Regions from separate parts of the Shewanella sp. 0m-8 genome, predicted to be linked through region 1. Evidence: predicted binding sites of a transcription regulator. Region 1 holds the regulator's gene; the other holds the start of a gene.
The links. Region 1 encodes MetJ, which represses methionine synthesis genes. Its sites were predicted from a motif close to TAGACGTCTAGACGTCTA; they were not measured.
Positions count from the first base shown of each region.

Region 2: the regulator MetJ is predicted to act here: its motif matches at 4,909-4,926, upstream of serA (phosphoglycerate dehydrogenase).

Region 1 covers NZ_JBRIMB010000016.1:5,323-20,804, forward strand. The annotation lists gene ACVBIO_RS10010 (ABC transporter transmembrane domain-containing protein) at 1-502, opposite strand, end outside; gene ACVBIO_RS10015 (tetrathionate reductase family octaheme c-type cytochrome) at 797-2,200, opposite strand; gene ACVBIO_RS10020 (DUF3373 domain-containing protein) at 2,250-3,962, opposite strand; gene ACVBIO_RS10025 (c-type cytochrome) at 4,143-4,472, opposite strand; gene ACVBIO_RS10030 (SDR family oxidoreductase) at 4,868-5,587, opposite strand; gene ACVBIO_RS10035 (LysR family transcriptional regulator) at 5,734-6,648, shown strand; gene ACVBIO_RS10040 (conjugal transfer protein TraF) at 6,857-8,050, shown strand; gene ACVBIO_RS10045 (sulfite exporter TauE/SafE family protein) at 8,060-8,791, opposite strand; gene metJ (met regulon transcriptional regulator MetJ) at 8,975-9,289, opposite strand; gene metB (cystathionine gamma-synthase) at 9,500-10,660, shown strand; gene ACVBIO_RS10060 (bifunctional aspartate kinase/homoserine dehydrogenase II) at 10,676-13,069, shown strand; gene metF (methylenetetrahydrofolate reductase) at 13,293-14,183, shown strand; gene ACVBIO_RS10070 (c-type cytochrome) at 14,502-15,077, shown strand; gene ACVBIO_RS10075 (c-type cytochrome) at 15,087-15,482, shown strand, end outside.
Region 2 covers NZ_JBRIMB010000006.1:68,621-84,102, forward strand. The annotation lists gene ACVBIO_RS04485 (PaaI family thioesterase) at 1-235, opposite strand, end outside; gene deoD (purine-nucleoside phosphorylase) at 617-1,327, opposite strand; gene ACVBIO_RS04495 (NupC/NupG family nucleoside CNT transporter) at 1,426-2,652, opposite strand; gene ACVBIO_RS04500 (response regulator transcription factor) at 3,337-4,008, opposite strand; gene ACVBIO_RS04505 (DUF2238 domain-containing protein) at 4,255-4,860, opposite strand; gene serA (phosphoglycerate dehydrogenase) at 5,117-6,346, shown strand; gene ygfZ (tRNA-modifying protein YgfZ) at 6,559-7,533, shown strand; gene ACVBIO_RS04520 (HD domain-containing phosphohydrolase) at 7,655-8,674, opposite strand; gene ACVBIO_RS04525 (PAS domain S-box protein) at 8,803-14,097, opposite strand; gene ACVBIO_RS04530 (ABC transporter ATP-binding protein) at 14,628-15,296, shown strand; gene ACVBIO_RS04535 (FtsX-like permease family protein) at 15,289-15,482, shown strand, end outside.

The sequences.
Region 1 (15,482 bases):
CCAAGGCCCCAATAAGCGCCCAAACGATAATGGGAATAAACACGAGTGGGCCACCTATATAGGCGACGAGTGCTAAAAAGATCAGGACAAATGGAAAATCCATCAAGGCAACTAAGGCTTGGCCTGAATAGAGTTCACGAATGGCAGCAATGCTTGCCAGTCCATTAGAAACCTTACCCGCTCCGAGATTTTCCACATGATGGTAATCAGAACGCATCAGGGCGCTAACAAGGTTAGTGGTCGTTTTGAGCTCAAAGTTAGCCGCGGATGACGCCAACATCCAGCTACGAGCATAGCGTAGTAGTAACTCCAGCAAGATAGCGACAGCAACGGCAGAGACCAGCACACTTGCGGTGCCGTAGCCTTGATTCGGTAAAATACGGTCGTAGATTTGCAGCATGGTAAAGGGGAGGGCAAGTGAGAGCAAATTGATGAAGATTGAGGAAAGAAACAGTTCGGCCCAAGCCCGATTACTGTTTATTAAGCTTAAATTTTTTCTCATTTGCTGACCTCATCCTAGACGGAGTAAAACAGTGTTTAAATGATAGCCCACAAATGGGTGTTTACAGTAACTTAACTTAAATTTAACAGCATGGATATAGTCAAAAAGAAGCATTAGAAGAGTTTTCTTTATGGGTGCACAAGGGGGAGAGGCGGTTAACTAAAAGGCATAATGAAAAAGAGTCAGCCAGCGGATGTCGATAATGCTGGCTGACGAATCACCTTACTACTGGAGTCTCTGCAAGGTCAGTTGGCAGGATTATGGGTCGTTATTACTGATGATTATCCGTTGCTGTTAATGATATTTTGCGTGTTTTTGGCCTGCTTTAACTTTCATCGGATCTCCGTCATAGCCTAAGGCTTGCCAATCGAGTCTGCCTTGTTTGCTATGACAATCCTTACACTTGAGGGCATCCTCCTTAGGTGAAACCATATGGTTGATTGGCCACCACATCTCTGTGGCAGCAAAATCATATTCACCACTGTACTTAAGTCCTTTTTCGGCCATAGTTTGATTTTGCGCCATGCCCAGTTGAGCAGCTTTATCCCAGTCAAAAGTTTTCCAGTAGCCATCTTTACCAAAGACTTTTGGGGTGATGAAGATATTTAACTTCTTGTCGTAGATCTGTTTACCCGTATGTACTTTAAAAGGTGCGATTTTGGCTTTAGGATCCTTGATGTTGCCTAAAGGATGAGTCAGCTTAGTGACAGCGTTAGGCTGTATTTTATCGCCAGCCATATAAGCATCGGCTTTACCGTTATACCAGGCGTATTGAGGTATAACATTCTTAGCCCATACGAAGTCACCTTTCTTTTTCATGTAGTTGTGCTTGCCATATTCATCTCGGGTTTGTTCCCGGTCAGAGCCCGCGGTTGACCAGTCCCAACTCATTTTTGTTGGTTCGTTTTTAGCAAATTCAGGAATATGACAGGTTTGGCAGGCAACCGCTTGGCTGTGCTCATTAAGCTTGCTGTTTTCATGGGGCGTACTCTCGTGACAGTTTACGCAGCCGATTGGGTTATTACCTCCAGGTGAGACGCCCATGGCATTACCTGTTATTTGGTGATTGAGCGTGGCGTGACAGTCTTGGCACTGAAAGTCATTACCGTCAGTATCCATATGCACATCGGTACGTTTGTCTGGGTAAGACATAGAAGAATCAAGATCGCCGTGTTTGACGCCATCGCCCCCGCCACCATAGAAGTGGCAGGTTCCGCAGTTGTCTCGCACAGGTGTTCCTACATTTTGCGCCACCCGTTCAAGGTTGACTTTCTTTGAGACTTCACCCGCGCCAGCAGGGTCTTTGACGTAGGTGCCGGTGGTGTCGTGGCAGATAAGACAGTCGACCTTGGTCATATCGGTAAAGTCGAAGTTATTGTCTTTCCAGCCGTAACCCGCATGACAGCTTGTGCAGCGGGGCTCGTTACTGGAGATCGCAACACAGAAATTATTAATGGTATTTTTCTTGCCACGCTTTACGCTGCGCCCAGGAAGAGACTGCTCTAGTTCCCAGGTCCAGTGTGATGATTTCATAAAGTCTGCGGCATGATCTTCATGACATTCTATGCACTGAGTTGTAACGTCTGAACCCGTTGCAAATGGCCCTTGGATAAACTCACTATGGTCTTGGGCTGCCCAGGAGCTAGTGCAGTGTAGGAGTATAGTGAGCAGGCTGAGTGTGATAGCTATGGTTTTCATGACGAATCTCCATCCCCTCGGTAATTAGCCGAGGGGGAATCCATTTTTGTTAGAAGTTGACGGTGAGAGAGGCGTTAATATCAAAGGCGGTGTCGACGACGGGTAACATTGAGTAAGCCGTGCCTGCGATAACCTCATCGATATCTTGAGGTGCTCCCACAGGGGTGCCGCTACCCGTATATTCAAAGTCATAGTAGAGACCTGCAAGCTTGATAAACATACGTGGATTGATATCAAACATGTAATAGGCTTCGCCGACATGGCCACGAGTCGCTAGCTTACTGCCGATAGGGTCGTCTTGCGCTTGCGTGAATGGGGTCCAGTATTTAGACCCATAGTTATATTCGAGACCAAATTTTCCGTATGGGGCAGGGATCTGAATACCGACATAGGCACCGTAACCCTCTTTTGGACCACTGTCGTCAGCGGCACTTGGCATCATGATGATCTCAGTGCCATCGGCGTTAAGCTGAGCTTCAAAAACGGCATCACTTAACATGCCACCGAACATGCCTGCGTTGCCGTTACCATCAGCGCGTGTCCAACCACCAGAGATAAACCATTTCACGTCATTATCTTCTTCACGTGCAAAGCCGATCCCACCTAAGAACATATCGCCAATAACACCGCTGGGCTGTACTCGAGTTTCAAAGTTAAAGTTGCTGAACTTCTGCATATCTTGATACATAGTTGGCGCAAAAATGCCCGCTAGCTGAGTCGGGAAGGCCATGGTGCCTTTAAAGCCATCATTGACATCTTTGGCGCCAAAGAGGGTGAATTGAAGAAAGTTTTTGCCATCATTTATCGCATCAATATTAAAGCCACCTAAGTGAGTATCTTTGGTGACGATATCGCCAAACATTTCGCCATTACCCCACTGGGATTCAAAGCCTTGGCCATAACAGATACGCACAACTTGGCCATCGACTCCGGTCAATTCTCCGAGCTTGTATCCTAATGTGGCACCATCGAAGTTAAAGTTGACTAAGTGACCTGATGGCGTTCCGCCTCGTTGCTCATTTTCACGATATTGGGTTGGGGGGCCATAGGTTGAAGGCCGACGTCCAATGGAGAGATAGAATGGTGAACCGTTGATGTTCTTCCAGTCGAAATAAGCGCGCTCGACTCTTAGCCAGTCGCCACTGGTGTTACCGCTGCTGGTGCCATCCATGGTAAATGAGCGCCAAGAATCGAATACTTGCACTCCGGTAGAGTCGCCCCAGTTTTTATACATAGAGAGCCGGCCCGCAAAACTGACGTTGTCCCAGACTTTGGCTTTTAAATTGAGGCGTAACCTTGTGGTGTAAAAAATATCGTTATCGATATCTTGAGTGGTTTTTTGAGCTAAAACATAAGGCATGATCCCCTGAAGCTGACCACTTTGGAATGCCGCCGCTAAATTCGGATCTGCTGCCATCATCTTGCCTAAAGGTGAGCTTGGATCATTTGGCATGCCAAATACGCCGGACATCGCTTTGGCACCAAAGTCACTAAAATTGACCTTTATTGCAGGGTTCCAGGTCACGTTTTGATAGTGAAGTGAGTGAGCTTTGGTACGAAAGTCGCCAGTGATCAAAATTCTGTCGAGGGCGGAGTGGCGCTCATTGTTATCGACGCGATCATTGAGATCGTCAATCTCGCTGGTGATGTCCTCTAGCTGTTGCTTTAGATCTGAAATTTTTTGAGCGTCGTTTTCATTGGCATATACACTGCCAGATAAGGCGATAGCATTGGCAACGAGTAGTGATATAAGGGTACGCATAACATCTCTCCTTTCGAGGTTTGACTTATCTTGCTGTTGTCTTGTCTCGATTGATGTTGAGGGGCAACCTGGACTTGGCTGATTTTTGGCAGCACGAGGCCCTGAGGCTTTCCCCATTTTTAATTTATCTGTTGGTTACTCTGAGAATCTAAGAATGGTGGTAAGTCGGCTTACCGCGTCTTAGCCACAGGTTTGCGGTTGATCTGAGTCAGCCGCATGGTCATAAAGGAACTGTTGAATATCTTTTAAGTCCTTTTCAGATAGCGCATTAAAGGCTTCTTGATCACCTTTGTGCTTCATACGTTTAAAGAAGCGATCCCACTGGCTCATGGTTTTTGTCATTGGAGTGATCTCTCCCCCCACATCACCTTTGCTATGGCAGGCTTTACACTCTTTTTTATAAAGGTGCTTACCCTTTTTAGGGTTACCGCCGTCTGCAGCCTGGGCTTGAAGCCCCAAAGACAGCGCAAGGACAAGGCCTATTCCGATTTTTGAGATTGTTTTCATCATCAATTCCTTACTTTTTTATAGGTTTGATGCCGTCCTTTGCGTGGTTAATTAAATGCTTTAAAAATGCTTCCGTGTTGTTACTAAATTTAGCGGGTGTTGTTGGGTTAAATATTGAGCTTGATCATGTTCATGATAAAAATCTAATTGATAAAAAGATCATTGAATAAAATCTAATGGAGGTTGGCGTGTGTGTGCTTGCTTTTGTTTTTAAAGGATTTTATGGTTTTGAGTGTGATTTTGATTATCTGTTTTTGTCTTGCGGAGTGTTTTTGGTGCGAGGTCTGTGTCACGTTTTTGGGTTTTAGCTATCCCTAAAGTGATAACTAGGTTGACTTGCTGTTAATAAAAAGCCCTAGCAGAAAGACTGGAAGGGCATTAACTTGTGTGAGGGAAGATTAAGGCTGTTGACGCGTAGGTGCTAATACGATTTCACGCACACATACATTTTGTGGTTGCTCGAAGGCGAACACGGCTGCATCAGCAACCGCTGTTGGCTCAATCACTCCGCCCATGAACTCTTTCCACTCGTTGTAACCCGCTTTGATCTCTTCGCTGGTGGTGTGGCTTAATAATTCGGTTTCAACTGCCCCAGGCGCAATCGTCACCATACGCACATCATCTAAGGCGACTTCTTCACGGATATTTTCTGTGAGTGCATGTACAGCAAACTTAGTGGCACAGTATGCCGCATGGTTCGGGAATGTTTTGCGGCCTGCTATTGAGCTCACGTTGATGATGGTGCCTGTTTTGCGCGCTTTCATATCGGCAAGAACCGCGTGAATACCATTGAGTACACCCATCACGTTGATGTTAAGCATACGGCTCCATTCGGCAGGATCTTGAACATCCGCTGCGCCCAGTAGCATGACTCCAGCGTTATTGATTAAGCAACCTACAGGGCCAAACTTGGCTTCGACTGCAGCAATAGCGCTTTTCATTGCATCTGCATCAGTTACGTCAACACTGACGCATAAGCTATTTTCAAGTGCCAGAGCTTGCATAGGTTCAATGCGGCGTGCCAGTAAAAGCAGTGGGTGACCCTTAGCGCTAAAGGCTCTAGCCATTGCCGCACCAATACCAGAAGATGCACCTGTAATAACGATTAATTGTTTCATATCAGCCTCAATAAGGGGGTAGGATCTCGATTGATGAGTATTTTATATAAACCAATATTGTTGATATATAATCTATAGAGAATATGATTGTTTACATATGACTTCTAATGCTCGTCAACATACCGAGATAAAATGGATTGCCGTTCATGTATCAAGACCTAAATTTAGCAGATGTTCGCGCCTTTACCGTGATTGCAGAGAAAGGCAGTTTTACCCTTGCGGCTGAAAAGCTAGGTTGCTCTCGTTCTCACCTTTCAAAGCAGTTAACGCAATTAGAACGCTACCTGGGAGTGACCCTAATTACTCGCACAACAAGGGCGCAGCGATTAACAGAGCAGGGCAGCTTTTTTTATGAGCGCTGCCAACATGCCTTAGATGTTATGGAGCAAGCCGTCGCCAAGACGGTTGATAACGCCCATAACTTGCAGGGAAAAATCAATATTAACTGCGTTGGTGGTTATATCGGTGAAGAGATCGTCAACCAACTGGTGAACGACTTTATGAGCCAACATCCGAACATTCAGATCCATCTTGATTTTAGTAGCCAGCGAGTAGACTTAGTGCTTGATGAGTTTGATTTGGTCTTCAGAATGGGAGAGCTTGAAGACTCAGGCTTGGTGGCGAGAAAGTTGATGGACATTGCCAATTGTACACTGGCATCGCCGGCTTATATTGCTAAGCGCGGTCGTCCTCAACATCCAAAAGAGTTGAAGAGCCATGCCTGTATTACCGGGTCGGTATACCACTGGAATTATCACTCTCGTAGCGATAAAAACCAAAAGGCAGAGGTCACGATTGCTGGCACTTTCTTATGTAAAAATGGCCGCGTGATGAAAAGTAGTGCGTTGGCAGGAAATGGTATTGTCAGATTACCTGAAATTTACTGTAGCACGGAGTTAGATAGCGGTGAATTAGTGCATGTATTTGAAGATTGGACCATATCGGATACACCGCTTTATCTGCTTTATAACAAAGATCAGTTTCAACCAGCTCGATTAAGGCAGTTTATTGATTTCACTACACAGCACTTTATGGAATATGTGGCGTTGCCAAAAAATTGAATTGAAATAAGGTTGAGCCCCCTTTAATCGGTTTGTTACTGATGATTGGGGTGGCAAACATTTTGCTATATAAATGTTTATTTAAAGTTAAATTTGTCATCCATTTTAGTCGATTTTGTCTTAGAATATCTTAAGAACAAAAATAACCTTTTTTCGATTTGAGTCGTATTGCTGCTTAGAGCGTTAAGGACATTAAAAGGTGGAATGGATGAACCTAAAGAAAATAGCACTAGCTTGTGCCTTGTTACATTGCTTTTCAGCCTATGCAGGGCAAGAATATTATGAGGCTCGAAGCGATGCTATGGGGGGAGCGGGCGTTGCAGCTTCAAATAAAGAGGGGGCGGCTTTTGTTAATCCTGCCTTACTCGCGATTAATGCGCATAAAGACAATTCTGCAGTACTGCTGATGCCTGTTCTTGGAATCGATATGGCTGATAGCGATGACATGATAGATAAGTTTGATTCGCTGATTGACGCATACGATGGCTTAGCTGATGCGATTGATACGGGCAATAGTGGTGATATTAATCAATTTCGTGATGATTTAGTAGCTGATTTAGAGTCGTTAAAGGGCACTTCAACCTATGCGAGTGCAGGGCTTGGTTTCAGCGTGGCCATTCCACATCAAAGAATGCCGATGGCAATCTTCTATAAGACTTATGTCAACGCCGTCGGCGTTGCTAATATCGCGCAGTCAGATATCAATACCCTCAATAATTTAGATCCTAATAATCCACCACAAATTTCTGATTTAGACTCTCAAGGGCAAGTAGTAGGCGGCGCAGTATCAGATTTAGGTATTGCATTGAGTTTTCCACTTTCTATCGTCAATATGCCGATTGCAGTGGGTATATCGCCAAAGTTTCAGCGCGTTGACACCTATAACTATATTGCCAATGCGAATAACTTTGATGCCAGTGATTTTGACGACGTTAAGTACCGTAATGATGAGACTAACTTTAACCTCGATATCGGTGTCGCCTTGCAACCATTTGAAGGGCTGACGCTAGGTCTGTCGGGGAGAAACTTGATTAGCCAAGATGTGGATACCATAGAAGTTGAAGGGCAAAAGTTTACCTACCGCGTAGAGCCCTTAGTAACCGCTGGAGTGGCTTATGACTGGAGTATTTTATCGGTAACCACAGATATCGATCTGATTGAAAATAAGAAGTTTAAAGAGCTCGATGGTACTCAATATTGGCGCTTAGGGGGGGAAGTTAGAGCCTTTGATTGGATGTCGCTACGAGTGGGTTATCGCCATGATATGAAAGACTCTACAGCTAATCTCTATTCATTGGGTTCAGGCTTTGCCTTCGGTGATTCTTTTTTCTTAGACTTCACCGGTATGTTTGGTGATGACAATGCGGTAGGAGGCGTGCTGCAAACCTCCTACCATTTCTAACGAGTAACGTTAACCCATTAACTCTATCGTTGATTTAATGGTTAGGATAAGCGCACTGCCGCCACATAAAGCCAGAGTTAACGCTCTGGTTTTTTGTTTGTCGACTCGTCCTACTAATCGCCCTGCCACGATATATCCCAAAATCACAGAGGGTAATAGCATTAAAGAGATATAAAAGTGATGCAAGGTCAGCAAGCCTGCAAATGCCAAAATGATCAAAGCAATCATCGAGCTAAAGATAAAAAAGGCCGATAGAGCGGCGCGAAATTGGCCTGCATCTTTACCTGAAAGCAAGATGGCCAGTGGCGGACCGCCAATTGCGGCTATGTTGCCAAAAATACCGGATAAAATGCCTGCGATAAATAAGCTAAATCGATTCACTGGAATACTAAACTTCATCAAGCTTAAACCAACCGCCAATGCCACAATCGCGGCTATCGCCAGACCTAAAATCGGTTGCGGCGCAATTAAAATCAACGTCGCGCCGAGTATGCCGCCAGGAATACGACCTAAGAGTGCATATTGCAGGCCATTAAACTCAAGCTGACCTCGCTCTCTAAATAGGGTCAGCAGTGCAATAGAGAATCCCATCATGATAACAGGTGCAGGTACTAGGCTCGGATCGACGATATACAGCAAGGGGCTTGCAACGACGGCTAGGCCAAAGCCGATAAGACTTTGGGTTAGTGCGCCACAAAAGATAATCAGTGAGGCAAGTAGTAATGTAATGGGTTCGATCATCTGTTTATCCAGCCAAGACGGCTTATATGGGAACGAATATAGGTTGGCCTATCAGTGACGATGGCGTGAATCGATTTACAGGCAAACTATCAGTCTGCTACACGTTTATAGTGGTATAGAAGCAGATAAGGACTGCTAAGCAGTCCTTATCTGGAGATCATGTTTGTCGATAATCAATGAAGATTATTCAAGTTCTTCCCACTCAATGCCCATTTCATCCATTAGACGTTTAACCTCTGCAGGCATGCTGTCGGGTTTATCTTTAGTTAGATCGGCATCGTTTGGCAGTGGCTGGCCTGTGTATGCATGCAGGAATGCTTCGCACAACAGTTCACTGTTTGTGGCGTGACGCAAGTTATTCACCTGGCGGCGTGTGCGTTCATCGGTAAGTACTTTAAGTACTTTCAAAGGAATGGACACAGTAATTTTTTTCACTTGTTCATTCTTTTTGCCGTGTTCAGCATATGGGCTGATATAATCGCCATTCCACTCAGTCATTGACTCACCTGTAATTTCAAAATTCGGGGCAGATTTTAACCCTTTAAATTGTGCAGTCAAATTATTGCCTCTTATTTATGATAAATGCAAATAGATTTCTATATGCATGGACGTCTAAACGTCTAAAGTGGTTGACGAGGAGGATGTGCTTAGGTACATTTAGACGTCCAGACATCTCTAATAAGAAAATCAGTAACTAAGGAGTAGTACATGACCGAGCGTAAACTTGCCACCGCGGCAGTGCGTCAAGGCATTGAGTCCGATAGCCAACATGGCGCTGTTGTACCGCCAATATACCTGTCAACTAACTACTCTTTTGATGGTCATAAAAATCCAAGAGACTTCGATTATAGCCGCTCGGGTAACCCAACTCGCTCCATTCTTGGCGATGCGATTGCCGAACTTGAAAAAGGTGCGACGGGAGTGGTGACTTGCACTGGTATGGCGGCAATCACCTTGGCGACAAATCTACTCGGGCCAGATGATTTACTTGTCGTGCCACATGACTGTTATGGCGGCAGTTACCGTTTATTTACTAACCTTGCCAAGAAAGGTCAGTTTAAGTTGCTAGTAGTGGATCAGACTGACTCACAGGCACTTAATCAGGCGATAGCGCAAAAACCTAAGATGGTATGGTTAGAAACACCGTCGAACCCCTTACTTCGCGTGGTCGATATTGAAGCTATCAGTTCGGCTAGCCATGAAGTCGGCGCGTTAGTCGTCGTCGATAACACTTTTCTGTCACCTATTTTGCAACAGCCGTTATTACTTGGCGCCGATATCGTGATCCATTCTACGACAAAATATATTAATGGTCATAGTGATGTGGTGGGCGGCGCTGTTGTGGCTAAAGATCCTGAAGTCGGAGAGTTGCTGCATTGGTGGTCAAATACATTAGGGCTAACGGGTTCAGCATTTGATAGTTATCTCACTTTGCGCGGAATTCGCACACTTGCAGTACGAATTCGCGAACATCAGGCGAATGCGCAACGAATTCTTGATACCCTAGTCAATCATAAAGCTGTATCCAAAATTTATTACCCAGGGCTTAAAGATCACCCGGGGCATGAGATTGCGGCCAAGCAGCAAAAAGGTTTTGGCGCCATGTTGAGCTTTGAGCTCCAAGGTGGGGAGCCCCAGTTGGTGGAGTTCTTAAAAAATCTTAATTATTTTTCAGTTGCAGAAAGTCTTGGCGGCGTTGAAAGTTTAGTGGCCGTTCCTGCGACCATGACACATAGGGCGATGGAGCCAGAGGCTCGCGCTGAAGCTGGCGTAAAAGATACGCTTATCCGTCTTTCTGTTGGTATCGAAGATGCTGACGATCTTGTTGCCGATATTGAAGCTGCGCTTAATGCTGCAGCCGCTTGTTAATTAAAGGGGTATACGATGGCACGCTGTCACTTACATAAATTTGGTGGCTCAAGTCTAGCGGATGCAGACTGTTACCGTCGCGTTGCTCATATTTTGCTGACGCATGGCCACAGCGACGATTTAGTTGTGGTGTCAGCTGCCGGTAAAAGTACTAATTTCCTGTATAAGTTGCTCGAATTAAGTAGCACTAAACAGTTGTGGCAAGAAGAGCTGCAGACACTCATTAGCTTCCAGCAAAATTTGATTGAGCAATTGCTCTCAAATGAGCAGGCACGTTCTTTAAGAGAGCGTTTATCTACCGATAAATCTCAGCTGATCAGTCTATTGTCGATAGAGTCAATTAATGACTATCAGAGCAGCCAGGTAGTCAGCTTTGGTGAGCGTTGGTCAGCGCGCCTATTAGCTGCATTGCTGCGCGAGTCAGGGGTTGCGGCGTCGGATGTCGATGCTCGCACCTTACTGATTGCTGATGAGGGCGCAGTGCCGCAAATTCGCTTGCAAGAGTCTCGCGAGCGTGTGCATCTGATGACCGAAGCACACCCAAATGAGCGGCTAATTATTACGGGGTTTATCTGCGCTAATGAGCGTGGTGATACCTTACTGTTAGGGCGTAATGGCTCTGATTTTAGTGCCACCTTGATTGCTAGCTTAGCGGATATTGAGCGGGTCACGATTTGGACCGACGTTGAAGGGGTATTTAACGCCGATCCGAATAAGATCAACGATGCAAAGTTGCTGAGTAGTCTTTCACTTGCTGAGGCAAACCGTTTAGCCCATTTAGGCTCACCGGTACTGCATAATCGTACTTTGCAGCCACTATTTGATACCCAAGTGAGTCTGGCTGTGCGTTCAAGTTACGCCTCCCACACAGACTTTACCTTGATTGCACCTAAGAGTTCTTCGGCAAGTGCGCCAGTGGTGACAAACTTAAGTAGCGTTGCCTCGTTTAATCTTGAGCTGAAGAGCGATTTTAAACAGTTTATCGCCTTGCTTGAAGAAACAGGCTTGAGCCCACTTGCTCATTGGGAGCTTGGGCAAAACCGAATTGAGTTGACCGTAACGCTTGAAAACCAGAAGCAAGTGTTAGCTTTGCTTGATGTTAATCGTGAAGCATTAGCTGTGAGTAATATTAAGATCACCGAAGACTTAGGCCTAGTTGCGTTAGTCAGCGCCGATGCAAACCTTTACCGTCGTGGATTTGCCAGATTATTGAGCCGTAACGCCAGACCACTATTTAACGATGGCATGAGTCTCGTGACATTAGTGCCGCAAGGGCAAGTTAACCTGCTAACGCAAAAAGTTCATCGTCGCTGCGCCGGTCCACGTAAGCGCATTGGTGTGCTATTGCTAGGGGTGGGCAATATTGGTGAAGCTTGGGTCGATCTGTTTAGCAATGCCCAGGCGGCGCTTAATAAAGAGTTAGAAGCCAGTGTTGAGCTTGTTGGTTTAGTGAGCTCACGCAAGGCACTAATTAGCGATGAAGGTATTGAGCTTGATACTTGGAAACAGGTTTTTGAAGAGCATGCGACGCCTTGGCAATATAGTCACTTATTTGATGAGGTACATGAGCTGGAGTGTGATGAAGTTATTGCGCTCGATATTAGTGCCAGCGCTGATTTAACTCTGCAATATCCAGAGTTTTTTGCCCGCGGAATACATGTTGTAAGTGCTAATAAACTTGCAGGATCAGGTCCATTACCTTTTTACCGAGAGCTTAAGCAGCAACTGGATAATCGTCGCCTGTTTTGGCGTTATAACGCCAGTTGTGGTGCAGGTTTACCTGTGCAACATGCCTTAAACGATCTGCATAATAGTGGTGACAGCATAGAGGCGGTTGGTGGGATCTTCTCTGGCACACTTTGTTGGTTATTTGAAAACTTTGATGCGAAGAAACCTTTCTCGGAATTGGTTATTGAGGCGAGGGGCTTAGGGATCACTGAACCAGACCCTAGGGATGATTTATCTGGCCGTGATATGCAACGTAAACTACTGATCTTAGCCCGTGAAATAGGCTTTGAGATTGAGCTAGAAGATATCGAACTTAAGTCTTTGGTACCTGCTAACTTGGCTGAATTGCCGCTAGAGCAGTTTTTGTCGCGAATTTGCGAGTTAGATGAAGATATGCAGCAACAGTTTGAGGCTGCAGCAGAGCAAGATAAAGTTCTGAGATATGTGGCTTCTTTAGATAAGGTGGATGGCAAGCTAAAGGCTGAGGTGAGCTTACAATGGGTTGATAATAGTCACCCTTACGCTAACCTAACACCAGGCGATAACGTGTTCGTGATCCGTAGCGAGTTCTACCAAGATAACCCATTGATAATTCGTGGGCCGGGTGCGGGTCGCTTAGTCACAGCTGCTGCCGTGCAGTCGGACCTAGCGCATATTTGCAGAGATTTGCTGCAAGAATAATGTTCACATTTTTGCTGTTACAAAGGACTCGTTTGAGTCCTTTTTTATTTTCAGCTCTAAACCATCTTGTTCAAAAGGCGGATTTTTTACTGTCTCAAGAAAAAAACTCACTTGCCTGCTTTTTGCGCTTGACTTCACTCTCAGTTTCTCTAGTATATGGACATATAGACGTCCAAACGTCTGTTTCGGATTGCAATCTAATGCTGAAGTTGAGGAAGTAGAAATGGGTTTTCATCACGCACAACATGCAACATCATTAAACCAGAGCCTATCTGAGCTAAATGGTGACATTAACGTTTCTTTTGAATTTTTCCCGCCTTCAACTCCAGAGATGGAAAAGTTACTTTGGAACTCTATTCGTCGTTTAGAGCCATTAAACCCTAAGTTTGTTTCTGTAACTTACGGTGCCAACTCTGGCGTTCGTGATAGAACCCACGGCGTGATAGAACGTATTCAAAAAGAAACCGACTTAGTGGCTGCACCGCATTTAACGTTAGTTGACGCGAGTGACGAAGAGTTAAAAGAACTGGCTAAGCATTACTGGAACAGCGGTATTCGTGACATTGTAGCCCTTCGCGGTGACTTGCCAGAGGGAAGCGCAAAGCCAACGCGCTTTGCTAACGATCTTGTTCGCTTACTGCGCTCAGTTGCTGACTTTGATATTTCAGTTGCTGCGTACCCTGAGGTGCACCCTGATGCGAGCAATGCTCAAGCCGACTTGATCCACTTGAAAAAGAAAATTGATGCCGGAGCTAACCGTGCCATTACTCAGTTTTTCTTCGATGTAGAGTCATATTTGCGTTTTCGTGACCGCTGCGCGGCGGCAGGCATCGACGCTGAAATCGTCCCAGGCATATTACCTGTCACTAATTTCAATCAAACTAAACGCTTTGCGGCGATGACTAACGTTTCAATTCCAAGCTGGTTACACCGTCAGTTTGAAGGCCTAGAAGATGATGCAACCACTCGTCAGATGGTTGGTGCTAACGTGGCGATTGATATGGTTAAAGTCTTATCTCGTGAAGGCGTTAAAGACTTCCACTTCTATACATTAAACCGTGCCGAACTCACCTACGCAATTTGCCACACGTTAGGGGTTCGTCCAGGTCAATAAACAGATAATTAATTAGAGCAATAAACTGAACCAATAGCCTAGGCTGTTGGTTTTTTTATGCTGTTTATGGATGGTATTAGAGCGTTAAGTTTTACAGCAAGCTTTCTCTGAGCTTTGTTATTCATGCATATGAAAGCTGTCTGCTCGCTATCACTTACTGGTGATAAGAGGCGGTGGCGCAGCATATTGCCGCACTCTAGAGCCTCGCTGTCATATTATTATGATATTTTTCAATCTACAGTGAGTAATCTTAGCTAAAGCTGCTACTGTTATTTATATAAAAAACAGTGAGGTATGATAATGAAAAGTGGATTAATAATGGCATCTTTACTGATGCTGAGCTCATCAACTTACGCTGCTATGCCGCCTTCGGCAGCGTTATGTGGTAGCTGCCACGGCCCGCAAGGTCAAGGCGTTGAGCCACTAGGGCCGAGGCTAGCCGGCCTTTCAGCAGACTATATTGTGAACCAAATAGTACTGTTTCAATCTGGTAAAAGACAAAATACGACTATGGCACCGATGGCGATGACAGTTCAAGGCCCAGCGATTAAAGAGGTTGCCGATTACTTTGCAGCGCAAGATGCTCCTGTAGTAACTCCGCACATTAGAGGGGAGATAGTGAGTTATACGGACCCTACCGAGAGGCTCGTTTACCAAGGGGATTGGAGTCGTACTATTCCAGCTTGCGTGACTTGTCATGGGCCATCAGGTCTAGGCATTGCTGAGTTTCCACGTTTAGCTGGTCAACAGGCTTCTTACCTTAAAAGTCAGCTGTTAGCCTGGCAAAATGGTACGCGTAGTGGCGATCAGGATAACGTGATGGGCACCGTTGCTGATAAGCTCACAGCTGCCGAAATTGACGCATTAGCACAATATTTTGCCACATTGAAATAGGAGCAAACCATGAAAATAGCTCAATTAAGTTTGCTTTTACTCGCCTTTAATTTTGCTGCTCAAGCTGAAACTTTACCCGATAAGCAAGCAGAGCTTGATGCCTCAGCCAAAAAAGAGGGCCAGCAATACCTGGTTCCACGTCCTTTGACGAGTATTCCACAAGGCGCATTTGGCGACAAAGTTCGCCGAGGTTATCAGCTTTTTGTTAATTCACAACAGATGCGCGGCCAATATGTAGGTAATGAGCTTAATTGCTCAAACTGTCATATGGATGCGGGTCGTAAAGCGAACGCCGCTCCCATATGGGCAGCTTACTTTGCCTATCCTGCCTATCGTAAGAAAAACGACAAAGTGAAAACCTATCAAGATCGTCTCCAAGGCTGCTTTACTTATTCTATGAATGGC
Region 2 (15,482 bases), on a different contig from region 1:
CGAAGTTAGCTGCATAACTGGCTACCGTTTCCGCTAGGGCCACGTTCGCCCCACCATGAACTATACCAAGTGGGTTATGTACTGCTGGGGTTGCCGGCATAGTGGCCTTCATATAGTCATCACCGATTTCAGAAATAGTGATCCCCATTGTTTGCATTAGCGTGCCTTTTCCATGCATCCCCGCATCCATTTTCGCGCATACTTCCAAACTGACAGGCTTAAACCAAATCGACATATTGTGCTTCCACTGTTGTTATTAGTTGTTATTAGTTGTTATTAGCTGTTGTTATTAGCTGTTGTTTATACTTATTACTGGGCACAGTCTACTTTGTCAGGCAGGATCTTTAAACCTGTAAGATGAGTGGTTTAAACAGGCATAGAAAGTATTGTCGAGCAGGATGTGTATTTACGATCGGTTGATATGATGTTGGCTTACAGAGTAAGAGTGAAGAGTTAAAGTTGGCCCGCGAGAATACTTAATATTTTTTGTCGATTACGCTAGAAACGTCCAACTTAGTGTGCATAATCGCGGGCCAGAGGGTAAAGAGATAAGCTGTTCTATGTTTCTTTGCTTGTTAGTGATCGCGCAGCCTATCTTGCTAAACTTAATTCTTTATTAAAGAAGATCTTCCACTGCATCTAACGTGAGCTTGATCATATCGTTTAGTGTTTGCTGGCGCTCTTCTGCCGTTAGGTGCAACCCCTGGCGCAGGTGATCAGTTACCGTCATCATAGCCAATGCGTTAGCACCAAATTCAGTGGCAACACCATAAAGACCAGCGGCTTCCATTTCGACACCTAAAATGCCGTACTTTTCCATCAAGTCGTAACGGTTCTCATCACTGCTGTAGAACAGATCAGAAGAGTACAGGTTACCCACGTGGTAGTTAGCACCTAACTTTTCTGCTGAGTCAGCAGCACGCTTTAGCAAGTTAAAATCGGCAATCATAGCAAAATCGGTGTCTGCAAAACGGGTTCTGTTAACCGCAGAGTCAGTACTCGCGCCCATCGCCATCACTACATCCATCAACTTGATTTTGTTACTTACTGCGCCACATGAACCGATACGGATAATGTTTTGAACGCTATATTCGGTGATCAACTCTTTGGCATAGATTGAAATTGATGGAATACCCATACCAGAACCCATTACAGAGATCTTCTTACCTTTGTATTCACCGGTATAACCCAACATATTACGAACGTCAGTCACGAGCACAGCATTGTCTAAAAAGTTGTCAGCAATGTATTTAGCTCGTAGTGGGTCGCCAGGCATTAATACGGTTTTAGCAAATGCGCCATCAGCGGCATTGATATGTGGAGTCATGATACTTTCCTTACTCAAAATTAAATGCTTGCTTGCGCTATTAAACAAGCATTTCTCATTAAAAAACTAACTAAAAAATAGGTTATTTACCCAGCGGATCAACTCGCTAAACTATAAAGTAAACCTGCAATAGTACCGCTCATTAGGTTAGCTAAAGCCGCCGCAATAAGCGCCTTCATACCTAATGCACTTAAGTCGTGACGACGTTCAGGGCAAAGTGCAGCTAGGCCGCCAATCACCATGGCTAGAGAGCCTATATTGGCAAAACCACACAATGCGAAACTGATAATGATTTGCGTCTTTTCTGATAGCTGATCAGCCACTTTTAAGAAATCGATGTAAGCGACGAACTCGTTAATCACCATCTTTTGGCCGATAAATGATGCCGCTTGTGTTGCTTCGTTCCAAGGCACGCCCATCACCCATGCTAGTGGGGCAAGTATGTAACCTAAGATAGCTTGCATGGTTAGGTCTTCGATACCGAACCAGCCGCCGATACCGCCTAGCATGCCATTGACCATGGCGATAAGTGCGACAAACGATAATAGCAGTGCAGATACCGACAGTACTTGCTGCATACCCATTGCCGCACCATTAGCTGCGGCATCAAGCACGTTAGCTGGCTTGTCAGTCATATCGTCCATCACTTTCTTGATGTCGTTTAGCGGGGTTTCCGTCTCTGGCCACATCAATTTGGCAAACAGTAGACCAGCAGGCGCCGTCATAAACGCGGCAGTCAGTACGTATTTAACGTCAACACCCATCTGGATATAACCAATCATGGTGCCGCCAGCCACAGACGCTAAGCCCCCCGTCATTACCGCAAACAACTCTGAACGAGTCATATGCTTAACGAAAGGTCGCACCATAGATGGCGCTTCGATTGGGCCTACAAATATATTGGCTGTTGCTGACAATGATTCTGCGCGGCTAGAACCCAGTAGCTTAGATAAACCGCCACCGATAAGGCCAATAACCCATTGCATAATGCCGAGGTAATAAAGTACGGCAATTAACGAGCTAATAAATACCACCACAAATAGCACGTTAATCACGAAGATAAAGCCAACACCAAACTTAGCAAGGTCGCCAAATAAAAAACCTAAGCCTTCATTCGCATAGCCGATAACGTGCATCACACCATTTGATGCACCATCAAGCACCGCCTGCCCCATAGGAACATACATAACGAATGCACCAAAGGCGACTTGAAACGCCAATGCGCCGAGTACAGTTCTAAGATTAATTGCTTTTCTATTTTCAGATAGCGCTACCGCTAATCCTATAAGACTGAACATGCCGAACAAACTGATGAAAACTTCCATACATTTATTACCATTTAAATCTTGATATGACGGCAGTGTATACAGGCAGTATTTTGCTGCAAGGAAATTGGCTGAGATTGACGAAGATAAAGTAAGTTTTTATCGGTTAGAGCAGCTAATTGAATCGAAACGGTAGAAAAGCATATAAATAGAAATAATCTTAAAACATAAATAATACACAAACCCAACAGGAATGACTCACGCAACCAGCTAAAGCAACAACAAAGCCAAAGGTTTCACTCGCAAGAACAAAGCTTAATTAGTCACAAAACGACTAATTTCAGATCCAAAAAATACAAAACTGAAAGTTTATAACTTTACTAATGACTAAAAATTATCATATTTGATGGCTAACTTAGTGTTTAACGCAAACTCTTACTTACGCACCTATTAAAAATGCTAGATATTAAGCGGAGATTAAATCTTAGCGTGTTTTTAGCAAACGTATTTAAGGTGAATGGATGATGTAATGCTTGTTCGCTTGTAAGGTCACTGAGTGCAGAAGTCGGACGCCAAAACACGCCTAAAAGGTGAGTTTTAGCGCTTCCGATACAGTGTTAACGAGCTTAAATTAAGCCTGACCATGCTCAGAGCTATGTTAAAATTAACTATACCACTACAGTTTAAAGCTATGTTCAGAGTAACGTTAGTCGTGTGAGTTTATGCTCAATACTGATAAATTCATTAGTTCAATGCATATAGATTAAGTTGGCTCTGGAATGATTGTGCCCAGCGCAGCAGTTCTACACGATTTCTCGCTTGAGTTTTTCTAAATATAGAAGAGATATGTGCCTTAACCGTATGCTCGCTAATACTCAGCTTACCTGCGATCTCTTTATTGCGTGCGCCACTCGATACCAATTTAATAATGGTTTTCTCACGATTAGTTAGCACCTCAAGTGATTCCGACTCTTCACTGGTCAAGGCTTCAGGTACGTCCATTTTGCTGACTAATTGACGCAATACACTGCTCATCAACGGCCTATCGAACCATAACTCATCGGCTAACATCTTACGTAAGCCAGTTAGCAGCAGGTCCATACGTTCATTCAAAAACAGTAGACCACGGATCCCTTGCAGCAATGCAGCTTCTGCAGCAATACCTTCTCGTTCGACATGATAAAGCGCTACAGGAACATGCTTGACCAATTGAGTCGCCACCAACGGAATACCATTAATATCGAGCGCTGCACCTTGTTGAGAAACCAGATAAAAGCAGTTATCACTACTATTGGCTTCAAGCTGTTCTACATTAGAGATAACCCGAGTTTTTAATCCGATTGACTCTGCAAGTATTGCCAAATGACAAGGGGACGCCATTTGATGCAGAAAGACGACTTCGTCAATTTTTCTCATCACTTTCCTCCCTGAAAAGTTTTGCCTGTCCGTTAAATAGAACAAACTAAAATCTAGATCCTGAAGTATTCCCAGAACAGATTAACGCTTGTTAGCTTTAGAACGAAAGCACGATTTTAAATATTGGCCCGAGCCACATCATGTAACTCGTTATAAGCAGCAGAAGTATACAGAGTTTACCTAGTCTATGCCTAGGTAAACTGGTATAGCCAGCAAGCCTACTATGATTTTTACTGACTATGATTTTTACTGACTAAGTTTTGTGCTCAACTGCTTATCATGCAAACGGCTAAGCAACAGAATGGCTGATATTGCCCCCACTAGCGCCATTGCCATATCAGACTGCGTGTCCCATACGTACCCTTGGGTGCCTAAAAACGCTTCGGCATCTTCACCGGTCAGCTCCGCAACCCACCACTCTATAAGTTCATAGAAAGCAGATAATGCTAAAGCAAAACAGATAGCTAGAAAGTTACACCAAGCACCTAACTTAACAACACTGAGACGTATAAATACCTCGCGGGCCAAAATAGTCGGAATAAAACCTTGAGCAAAATGGCCGACTTTGTCGTAGTTATTACGCTGAGCGCCCGTCCAGTCGCTAATCCAATCAAATAGCGGCACTTCAGCATAGGTATAATGTCCACCCACCATCAAAATGATGCAGTGAATCAAAATCAAACCATAAGCTAAACTCGTTAAAGCAAAACTATTGCGGGTATAGATCAGAATAGGTAATGCAATTAAGGCCGGTGCAACCTCTAAAAACCAGGTAAATTGATCTTTAGGATTAATACCTGACCAGATTAATACTGCGAAGAATATCACTAGCCACACAGCGCTTTTATTCAAAATATCGCCCTCATATACCATATTGTTCTAAATTAAGAATAAACACTTTAGCCATCTAGCCCTCCACAGTCAGTAAAAAAAGTGATACTTTGTTACCTCTGTTACGCTTTCGAAGTAAATATCAGTTGTGAAGGCTTTGCAGTCCTTAGTACATTGACAGTCTATACCCAAACCACTCCTACAACGTAGAGTTTAGTCGTCTCTGCGGTGGCACTAAGTATACATAATACATATAAACTAAAAGGGTACATAAATCATGGCGAAACATTCGCTGGACAAGGATAAAATTAAGATCCTGCTGTTGGAAGGCGTCCACCAATCTGCGGTAGATGTATTTGAACGTGCGGGTTACACCAACATTGAATATCACAAAGCATCACTCGCTGGAGACGAATTAGCCTCAGCGACTAAAGATGCCCACTTTATTGGTATCCGCTCCCGTACCCAATTGACTGAAGACGTATTATCCCAAGCCGACAAACTCGTTGGCATTGGTTGTTTCTGTATTGGTACTAACCAAGTCAGTCTCGCTGCAGCTGAAAAACTGGGGATCCCTGTATTTAACGCACCGTTCTCAAATACGCGTAGCGTAGCTGAACTCGTACTCGGTGAGATCATCATGTTATTTCGTGGGATCCCACAGCGTAATGCGCTAGCTCACCGTGGTGGCTGGCTAAAAAGCGCTTCAGGAAGCTATGAGGCTCGCGGTAAAACCTTAGGGGTTATCGGTTACGGCCATATTGGCACTCAGCTAGGTATTCTTGCTGAAACCTTAGGTATGCGCGTTGTCTTCTTTGATATTGAAGATAAACTGCCGCTGGGTAATGCACAGCAAGTGCACTCACTACAGCAACTGCTATCGATTGCCGATGTGGTGAGCCTACACGTACCTGAAACACCACAGACAAAAGAGATGATTGGCTATGAAGAGCTAGCTTCTATGCGTAAAGGCAGCATTTTAATTAATGCCTCTCGCGGCACAGTGGTTGATATCGATGCGTTAGCGGCATCACTAAAAGAGCAACACCTTGCTGGCGCCGCCATCGACGTGTTTCCTGTTGAGCCTAAATCTAATGACGATGAGTTTGTCAGCCCACTACGCGGCCTAGACAATGTCATACTCACTCCACATGTGGGCGGCAGTACGGCAGAGGCACAAGAAAACATCGGTATCGAAGTCGCTGGCAAACTGGCTAAATACTCAGATAATGGTTCAACCATGACAGCGGTGAATTTCCCTGAAGTGTCACTGGCTCAACACTCTGGTACTTCGCGCTTACTGCATATTCACCGTAACCGTCCGGGGATCTTGATCCAGATTAACTCCGCGTTTGCAGAAAAAGGCATTAACATTGCTGCTCAGTATCTACAAACCACGGCTGAAATTGGTTACGTGGTGATGGAAGTCGATTCTGATAAGGCTGACGAAGCGCTAATAGAGATGCAAGCGATTGAAGGCACGATTAGAACTCGATTGCTTCACTAATAAAGTTCATTAAAGGTCAACAACGTCTAATTCACTAACTGAAGTTGAACGTCTAGTCCTTTAGCAAGCTGCACTGAATAAGGCCGTATAATCACATTATACGGCCTTTGTTTTGTCTTGATGATAGCAATGAGTTTGAACTGCTGCGCTTGCGCAGTAAGATTTTAGCGGTACAATCATTGTCCTTATTGGTTTAATTCTTGGATCCTCTTATGACGCTGTCAACTTCTCAGCCAACTTGGCCTCTTAATGGACAACAGCCTGAACTGCTTTTTTCTGAATTAACACACTTAGGCTTAATCTCTGTCACTGGAGAGCAAGGCCGCAGCTTCATTCACGGCCAAGTGACCACCGATATCAGCTCGCTTGAAAGCGACCAATGGCGCTGGGGCGCTCATTGTGATCCTAAAGGTAAGATGCTGGCCAGCTTTAGAACCTTCGCTAAAGGTGACACCCTTTTCTTAATGATGCCAAAAGACACCTTGGCACTTGACCTACCACAACTGCAAAAATACGCCGTATTTAGTAAAGCTGAACTTAGCGACGCAAGCGATGCTTCGTTATTGTTAGGTGTGGCTGGTGAGCAGGCAAAGGCTTGGTTAACCGCGCAGTTTGGTGAACTAAATAACGAGCTGACCTTAATCGATAACGGCATGATTATTCATGATGCAGGTCGTTATATCCTCGCGATTGCAGCAGAACAAGCCGCTAGCCTAGTGGCGAATATCGAGCAAGTTATTTTCGATGCTAGCGCATGGCAAGCCCTTGAAATCAATGCAGGATACCCTAATTTAGGCGCTAATCATCAAGGTCAATTTGTACCGCAGATGTGTAATTTACAGGCGGTCAATGGCATCAGCTTTAACAAGGGCTGCTACATGGGCCAAGAAACCATTGCTCGAATGAAGTATCGCGGTGGTAACAAACGCGCACTTTATATTGTTAGCGGTACCGTAACAGCGCCATTAACCAATGAAAGCCAACTTGAGATTGCACTAGAAGATGATGAAGGCTTCCGCCGTGCGGGGACTATCATCGAATCTGTACAGCGTGGCGAGCAAGTGTTGTTAACTGCAGTATTAGCCAACGATACCCAGCTCGATGCTAAGTTAAGACTTGCTGCCGATGCTGGCTCTGAACTGAGCTTAATTGCACTGCCTTACTCGCTAGAAGAGCAAGACTCATAGTAATCACTATCAGTTCTGCAGTCGCTTTTTATCAGTGTAGGCAGTAACAAATAGACCGAAAAAAGGCGCGTTATGCGCCTTTTATATTTAATGCTCAGCAATCTTTACCATAGGCTCAATGCTACTCACTTTCGTTGTGGGCATCACGGATCTTAATTGCCTCATCAATTATCTGTTTAAAGTGTTCCACCAACTCAGGATCAAACTGTTTACCCGCCTCGCTCTCAATGAGTGCAACCGTTTCTTCCACACTCCATGCTTTTTTATAGGGGCGGATAGAAGTTAATGCATCAAACACATCCGCGATTGCTACAATGCGACCTTCTATCGGGATCTCTTCTCCCACTAATCCATTAGGATAACCGCTACCATCCCACTTTTCGTGATGCGTTAATGCTATTCGACGGGCCATTTCTAGCAGGGGGTCATTGTGATCACCAATGATTTCAGCTCCAATTTCGGCGTGGCGCTGCATCTCAACCCATTCATCCTCATCCAGTTTTCCAGGCTTTTTTAGAATAGAATCAGGCGTGCCTATTTTACCGATATCATGCATAGGTGCTGCGTTATAAATAAGTTCGCAATACTTATCGGGCAGGTCAGACTCTATCGCCAACAATCGAGCATAATGACTCATTCTTATAACATGCAGGCCAGTTTCATTATCTTTATATTCTGCAGCCCGGCCAAGGCGACGAATGATTTCAAAACGAGTCTCTTCTAACTCTTTTGTACGCACTTTCACTTCTTGTTCGAGCAGACGTTTTTGATCATACAAGGTTAAATGAGTTTTTACCCTCGCTTTCACAACGGGTGCACTAACAGGTTTAGTGATGTAATCAACTGCGCCTAGCTCAAACCCTTGAGTTTCGTCGGAAACATCGGCGAGAGCGGTCACAAATATCACTGGGATATGGCAGGTTAATGGATCTTGCTTAAGCCGTTTACACACCTCATAGCCATTCATTCCCGGCATCATCACATCAAGAAGAATAAGATCCGGTGTGGTTTTAGCCGCTAAAGCCAACGCTTTAGGGCCATCAATGGCCACCTTCACTTTATAATCTCCGCCTAGGATCCCCACCAAAATATCAATATTCTCAGGGATATCATCCACTACTAAAATGGTGGCTTTATCCATTAAACCCGTTCTCCTTTTAGTGCTCATTGAAGAGGCGTATTTATCAATCTATTTGCTAAACTGTTACCCCGTCAAAGGGCATTATTGAGTGCTAAACGGTTATCCCGTCAAAGAAGCATTATTCAGTGCTAAACAGTGCTAAACAGTGCTTCAATAAGCTCCGCGGCCTCATCAAATTGGTAACTGTTGACCATGTTTACCGCTGGGCTCATTTTTTGCCACACCGGCTCCGAAACCTGCTCGCGAATATCAGTCATTTTATCCACGGCGTCTGAATCCGCCTCTTCTAGCATAGTTAATAACTCACGCACTGCAGTTGCCAACTCTGCTTCAGACAATAAGGTCTTACTCTTTTCTGGCAGCTTTACATCATCTTGCTCAAGGCGTGATAACCATTTTGCAATGGCGTTACAAATCGAGTCGATAAGTTCGCCAAGTTCTACTAATTCAGCGTTAATATCTGCAGTCGTTGAGTCGAGTAACTTGGATTCTATTTGCTTAGCAAGCTCTACAAGTTGGGGCGAACACAAATTACCAGCAACCCCTTTTAACGTATGCGCATATCGAATCGCATCATTGCTTTTTCCCTGGCTTAAGGCGAGATCTATTTGTTCAGCCGTATGGATTTGACCATGATAAAAGCGCTCAAAAATCCTGCGATATAAGCGCACCGAATTCTGCACCAGCTGGAGGCCTTTATCGATATCTAATGCTTGATGCTGTGGCCAAAACAGCACCGCGTCGCCTACAACTCTTGCTGTAAAATCGGCAGGGGTAAATTCACTGTTACCCTCGCCCAAATATTCAAGCAAAGTGGTGTAAAGCAGCGACACCTCAATCGGTTTGGCAATATGATCATTCATACCGGCGCGCAGGCACATCTCACGATCCCCAGCCATTGCATTTGCGGTCATGGCAATCACAGGTAAGTTGGCAAGTTGTGGGATTTTTCTGAGTTCTTGAGTGGCTTGATAACCATCCATGACTGGCATTTGGCAATCCATCAACACCAAATCAAAGGTATGTAGAGCGAGTTTGTCTAGGGCAACTTGACCATTTTCTGCAATCGATAACACCACTCCGACTTGCTCAAGAAACTCTGTTGCCACCTCCTGATTCATCTCATTATCTTCAACCAATAAGATGCGCTTACCCTGCAATTGTGCCAACAACTGCTGATTAACATCACAGCCCTTGCGCCTAACTGGCATGGCGCCATTCTTGCCTAGCGATAGCATGATACCGTCGAGCAAACGCGAAGCACTGATAGGCTTAGTGATATAACCTGCAATATCACTTTGCTCTATCTGCTCGATGAACGCCTCATTAGCGTGGGCAGAAACCAGTAACACTTTAGGCGGATTACTGTTTTCAGATAAGATTTTAGTCGCCGCCTCTACACCGTTCATCTCTGGCATTAACCAGTCGATTAATGCCACCGGGTAGTCTTGATTCTTGCAGCGCTCTACCGCTTCCAAACCACTTCTAACCGTGTCGACTTCAAAGCCCATGCTCTCTAAGGTTGAGCGTAAAATATCTCGCGCAGTTGCATTATCATCAGCAACTAAGATCCGCATGCCTTCGACTTCTTGACTGACTTTTAGTAGTTTTTTATCCGCAATATTTAAGCGCACTGTAAAGTGGAAAGTACTGCCGTTTCCAAACTGGCTATCGACGCCAATTTCGCCGCCCATCAATTCCACCAGCTGTTTACTAATGGCCAAGCCTAACCCTGTGCCGCCATACTTACGTGTGGTTGACGTGTCGGCCTGACTAAATGATTTAAACAGTTTATTGCGCTGTTCTTCTGTCAGCCCGATGCCACTATCACGCACACTAAACTTGAGTAATATGTCGTCGTCAGCCTGTGCGAGCTGGCTAATAGACAGCAGAATTTCACCCTGCTCAGTGAACTTAATGGCGTTATTCATTAAGTTAATCAGCACCTGGCTTAAACGCAGCGGATCACCTTCTAAATGCCTAGGAATGTTGGGAGCAACCGCAAACAATAACTCTAGCTGCTTGTCTGCCGCTTTCGCTGAGAACATGTCACTGAGATCTTCGAGCATGGTATCGAGCTGAAAGGGTACGGATTCGATATCCAGTTTTCCGGCTTCAATTTTAGAGAAATCCAAAATATCATTGATAATACCAAGTAAAGATTGAGAGGCTCGATCTATTTTCTCGACATAGTTCAGCTGTTTTTTATCAAGATGGGTTTGTAAGCAAAGCTGGGACATGCCGATAATGGCATTCATCGGAGTGCGAATTTCATGGGACATATTCGCCAAAAAGTCGCTCTTAGCCTTACTGGCTGCATCAGCACTGTCCTTAGCCTGCTGCAGCTCAACCGATAGCTGCTTCAGCGAAGTAATATCAGCCATCGATAGCACGACTGACTTTGACTCGCCCTGTTTATCTTGTAATCGGGTCAAAGTGAGATCCATCCACATTAACTCGCCAGAATCGTTTAGTAACCTCACTTCGGTGGTAATGCTGTCATTACCATTTTCAGTAAGCTCCCGGAACAAGGCCTTGGCATCATCACGATCTTCGCTGTATTGATAGTCAAAGAAAGAACGTCCTTTGAGCTCAGACGTCGCCACTTGCATGTATTGACTAAATTGCTCGTTACAGTCGAGTATGCTCCCGCGTTCATCAACATTGACAATGCCGATCCCAGCATTATCAAATAATGCCCTAAAGTGAGCTTCGCGATCCTCGAGCTCTTTATCGATTTTCTTACGATCAGTAATATCCATTAAATAGCCGTTCCAGGTAATGCAACCATCGGCGAGTACACTGCCGTGAGCACCAGCCTGTAGCCAGCGAATATCACCGATGGGATGACGATACCTAAACTCTTCGGTCCAGCGTAAACCCTTACTACTTTTACCCGCCAATGCCTCAATAATGCGTGAATGATCTTCACTGATGATGCGCTCTGCAACTTGATCAAAGTTATTGAGCACTTCATCGCGATGAAGACCTAAGGTGGCTATGCATGCGTTAGATAGGAAAGTAAATTTACGTTCGGTATTGCTACACCAATGTAACTGGTAAACCGTACTAGGGATAGACTCGGTAATCGTCTCAAGTTGTTGCTGGGATTGGGCAATTTCTTCTTGGGCTAATTTACTGCTGGTAATGTCGTTGATGCTGCCATCGAACCACAGCACATGCCCATCATCGCCATATATCGCGTTACCTTTTTCATGCACCCAATGGATACTGCCATCGCGATGTTTTATGCGATATTGCACTTCAAAACTTTTATGCGCTAACAGCGCATCTTCTATCGTTTGACTGGTGGATGCCAAATCCTGTTCAACAATCAAGCTGACAAAGCTACGAGTCGCATTCTCAATAAAATCCGATGCAGGAAACCCGGTAATATCGATGATGTTTTCGCTGACATACTCCATCACCCATAACTCACCAATACGCGTGCGATAAACAGCGCCAGGAATATTAGTGACTAAACCTCTAAAGCGATTTTCGCTGTCTTTTATACGCTGAGCGACTTCAAGTTCGACCGTCATATCTCTCACTGACGCCGCAATTTGACGCTTGCCATCGGCATCTACGGGGAGTAAACCTAGGCTTATTTCAACCGGAAATTCACTCCCATCTGCTTTCACTGCCATCAAGATAGAGGATGAGTCAAAGCCCATTTTTCGGTCGCGTCCTTCGGCGACAAACTGAGAACGGAAATCGGCATGATTGGCGCGGATTGCCTCTGGCACCAATTCATCTACTGACATCGCCAGCATCTGCTGCTCACTGTAACCAAATAGCAATTGGCAGCGGCTATTGGTAAACACCAGCTTGCCCGACTCATCCACAATAAGCATCGCCTCTGGTGCAGATTCGAGTACCGCATTCGACCATGCCGCGGCAGAAAACTGCTCAGTGACATCGTTAAATAATATCTCAATCGAAAGCAGCACTTTTTGGTCAGATAATAACGGCTGCATAAATACATCTAAGTGACGTAATTTACCCGAAGCATCAATCATCTCTATCTGGTGTGGCGGTACATTTTCACCGAGCAATGCTCGGTCCATATACTGCCAATTAACTTCGTTTATGGGATTGTCGGAGAACATACGCTGATATTTACGTTTGAGTAGTTCAGCTGAGACACCTAAGACTTTCTCGACCCCTTCGCTCACCTGATCTATCTGACCACTTGGGTCAACCGAGCAATAAAATGACTTATCACTCATACCATCAATCAACTTAGCAAAACGATTACCGCGAGAATCAAGCAGCGCTTCTTCACGCTCTTCTAACACCTCAGCCATATCATTAAATTTATTGGTTAAGGTCGCGATTTCACTGGCAGCTCCGTGGGGTTTTTTTATCCGTTTGGTTTTTCCCGCACCGAAGGCAACAATCCCCGCTTCTAACTCTTCAATAGGCCGAGTTAAGCGCCGAGAGGTTATATAGCCCGTTAATAACAGCAAAATTGACAGTAACAATAAGTTGAGACTTAAAGAGGAAAAGTCACGAAGAAACTCGTTATGGAGATGACTTTCAGCGGTCATAATCACCACCCGCCAATTCAACGTAGGTACCACCCCAACGCTGGCTAGATATCGTTCTCCTAAGCTGTCTTCTATATAGGAATAACCTGCACTACCTCGGTTAACTAAATCGATAAATCCTTGGTTATCAGCTGTTTTAGCCAGCCATTTATCTGCACCTCTTTGCAGCAACAATCCCTGATTATGATGATAAATAAGTTGACCTTTTTCATCTATAACAACGATACGTTTGGGCGAGATCCCAACCATATTAGGAATTTCATTTAGCGCTAAATCAACCGTCACGACGCCCAAGAAAGGGGGCTGTTCACCAAAGGGTTGAGAAAAGCTCACCATCAACACATTACCCCCCCCCTCATCCACATAAGGTTGCGACCAATAACCATTGATATCATTGATGGCTTTACTCCACCAGTCCCACTCACCGTTGGTATAATCGTAGCTATCGGCGCCAATGTCTAAGGTCAAAACTTTGCCATTTTCTCGATAGGCGTAAGGTGCAAACAGTTCGCGGTTATCAATAGCGAATTTGCTAAACGCGATGGCACTGCCGTAGAAATCGGCATGCCTATCAAGGCGACGGGTTAGCAGCTGTTTAAGCGTCATTTCATCAGCGTATAAGTCATCGTCATCCGCTTCAGACAAAAAATCGGCAATAGAGCGCGTATCGGTTTCTGCGGTTTCTAAGAAATACTCTAAATGCAGGGCAGCGCTCTGCGCTTTTTGGCCAAGCTGCTCATAGATATCTTGCTCTTCATCTTGATAATTCAGCCAAGCATTAATACTAAAGACCACCGTCATAATAGCGATAAGAGGCAGCGCTATTTGCGATAAAATTCTACTACGAAAAGAACGAAGTCTGCTCATATCCATAATCCACAGTGGTTAACGTTTTATTGGCTTACAACAAAGAGCGGCCATACTATCTTGCTAGAAAGGCCTGTCACGCTCTTTAGCAAAAACACCCAAACACAGTGTAGGCAAGGCTGTGACTTTGCACCGAATAAAAGAGATCCATTTACTTCTTATTAGGCACTAACTCTATGATGAACTTGAAATAACGACTTCATTAAATCACCTCAAGCATCAGCATTCAACACAAAGCCAGTTTATTTATTGAGCAATGCAGTATCGATTTTTAGTCCATTTTGCAGTCAATATTGCTATCTACGAGCCGAAAAACAAATAAGTCAGTAAGGATACGATCCTATTAAGATACCAATACGTAATAACAAAATACGTAGTAACAAAATGCGTAATAACAAAATGCGTAATAACAAAATGCGTAATAACAAAATGCGTAATAACAAAATGCGTAATCACTAGGGAAGATTAAACATGACACATGAAACATGTTAAATTGATTATGGCTAGAGAAAGTAGGTCTTGTAACAGGGGAAGTCATGAGTACAGAAATTGTCAGCCTGAACCACGTATCTAAGGGCTTTACTGATGGTGATAAATATCATCAGGTATTAGCCGATATTAACTTAACGCTCAATGTCGCCGACACAGTCGCACTGACAGGTCCTAGCGGAAGTGGTAAAAGTACCTTACTCAACATCATTGGCGGTTTTGAATTTATCAAGCAAGGCCAATTGTTTCTCAACTCAAATGACACCACCCTCTGGCAAGATAAACAGTGGAGCCAATTTCGACGCCAACACCTCGGTGTTGTTTTCCAGCAATTTAATCTGCTAACCCCGCTCAATGTTCGTGACAATATCGCTTTTTCACTGCGCTTGAACCAACAGAAATGGAGCCCATGGTGTGATTACTTAATTACCCAGCTTGGGCTTGATGACGTAAAAAACAGACATGTAGAAACCCTCTCAGGCGGCCAGCAACAACGGGTCGCTATTGCGCGCGCACTCGCTCATAAGCCGCAGCTATTATTGGCCGACGAACCGACAGGTAACCTCGATGAGAAAGCCGGTCAGCAAGTTATGGCGCTCCTCACCCAACTCGCCGAGGAGTCACAAACCAGTATTTTAATGGTGACTCACAGCAATGAATGCGCCGCTTTTATGAAAAGGCGCTGGCACCTAGAGCAAGGGCAAATCCATGAGTAGCGGCTCAAATAACGGTTCAGGTTTTGGCCTAACGATACGCTTAAGTCTGGGCGTGTTTGCTCGTCACTACTTAAAATCGCCTCTGCAAGCGGGGGCTATTTTACTCGGTATTATCCTGGCGGTAACCCTGCTTATTGGTGTTAGAGCCACCAATGAAAACGCAGTGCGCAGTTACTCTGAAGCGAC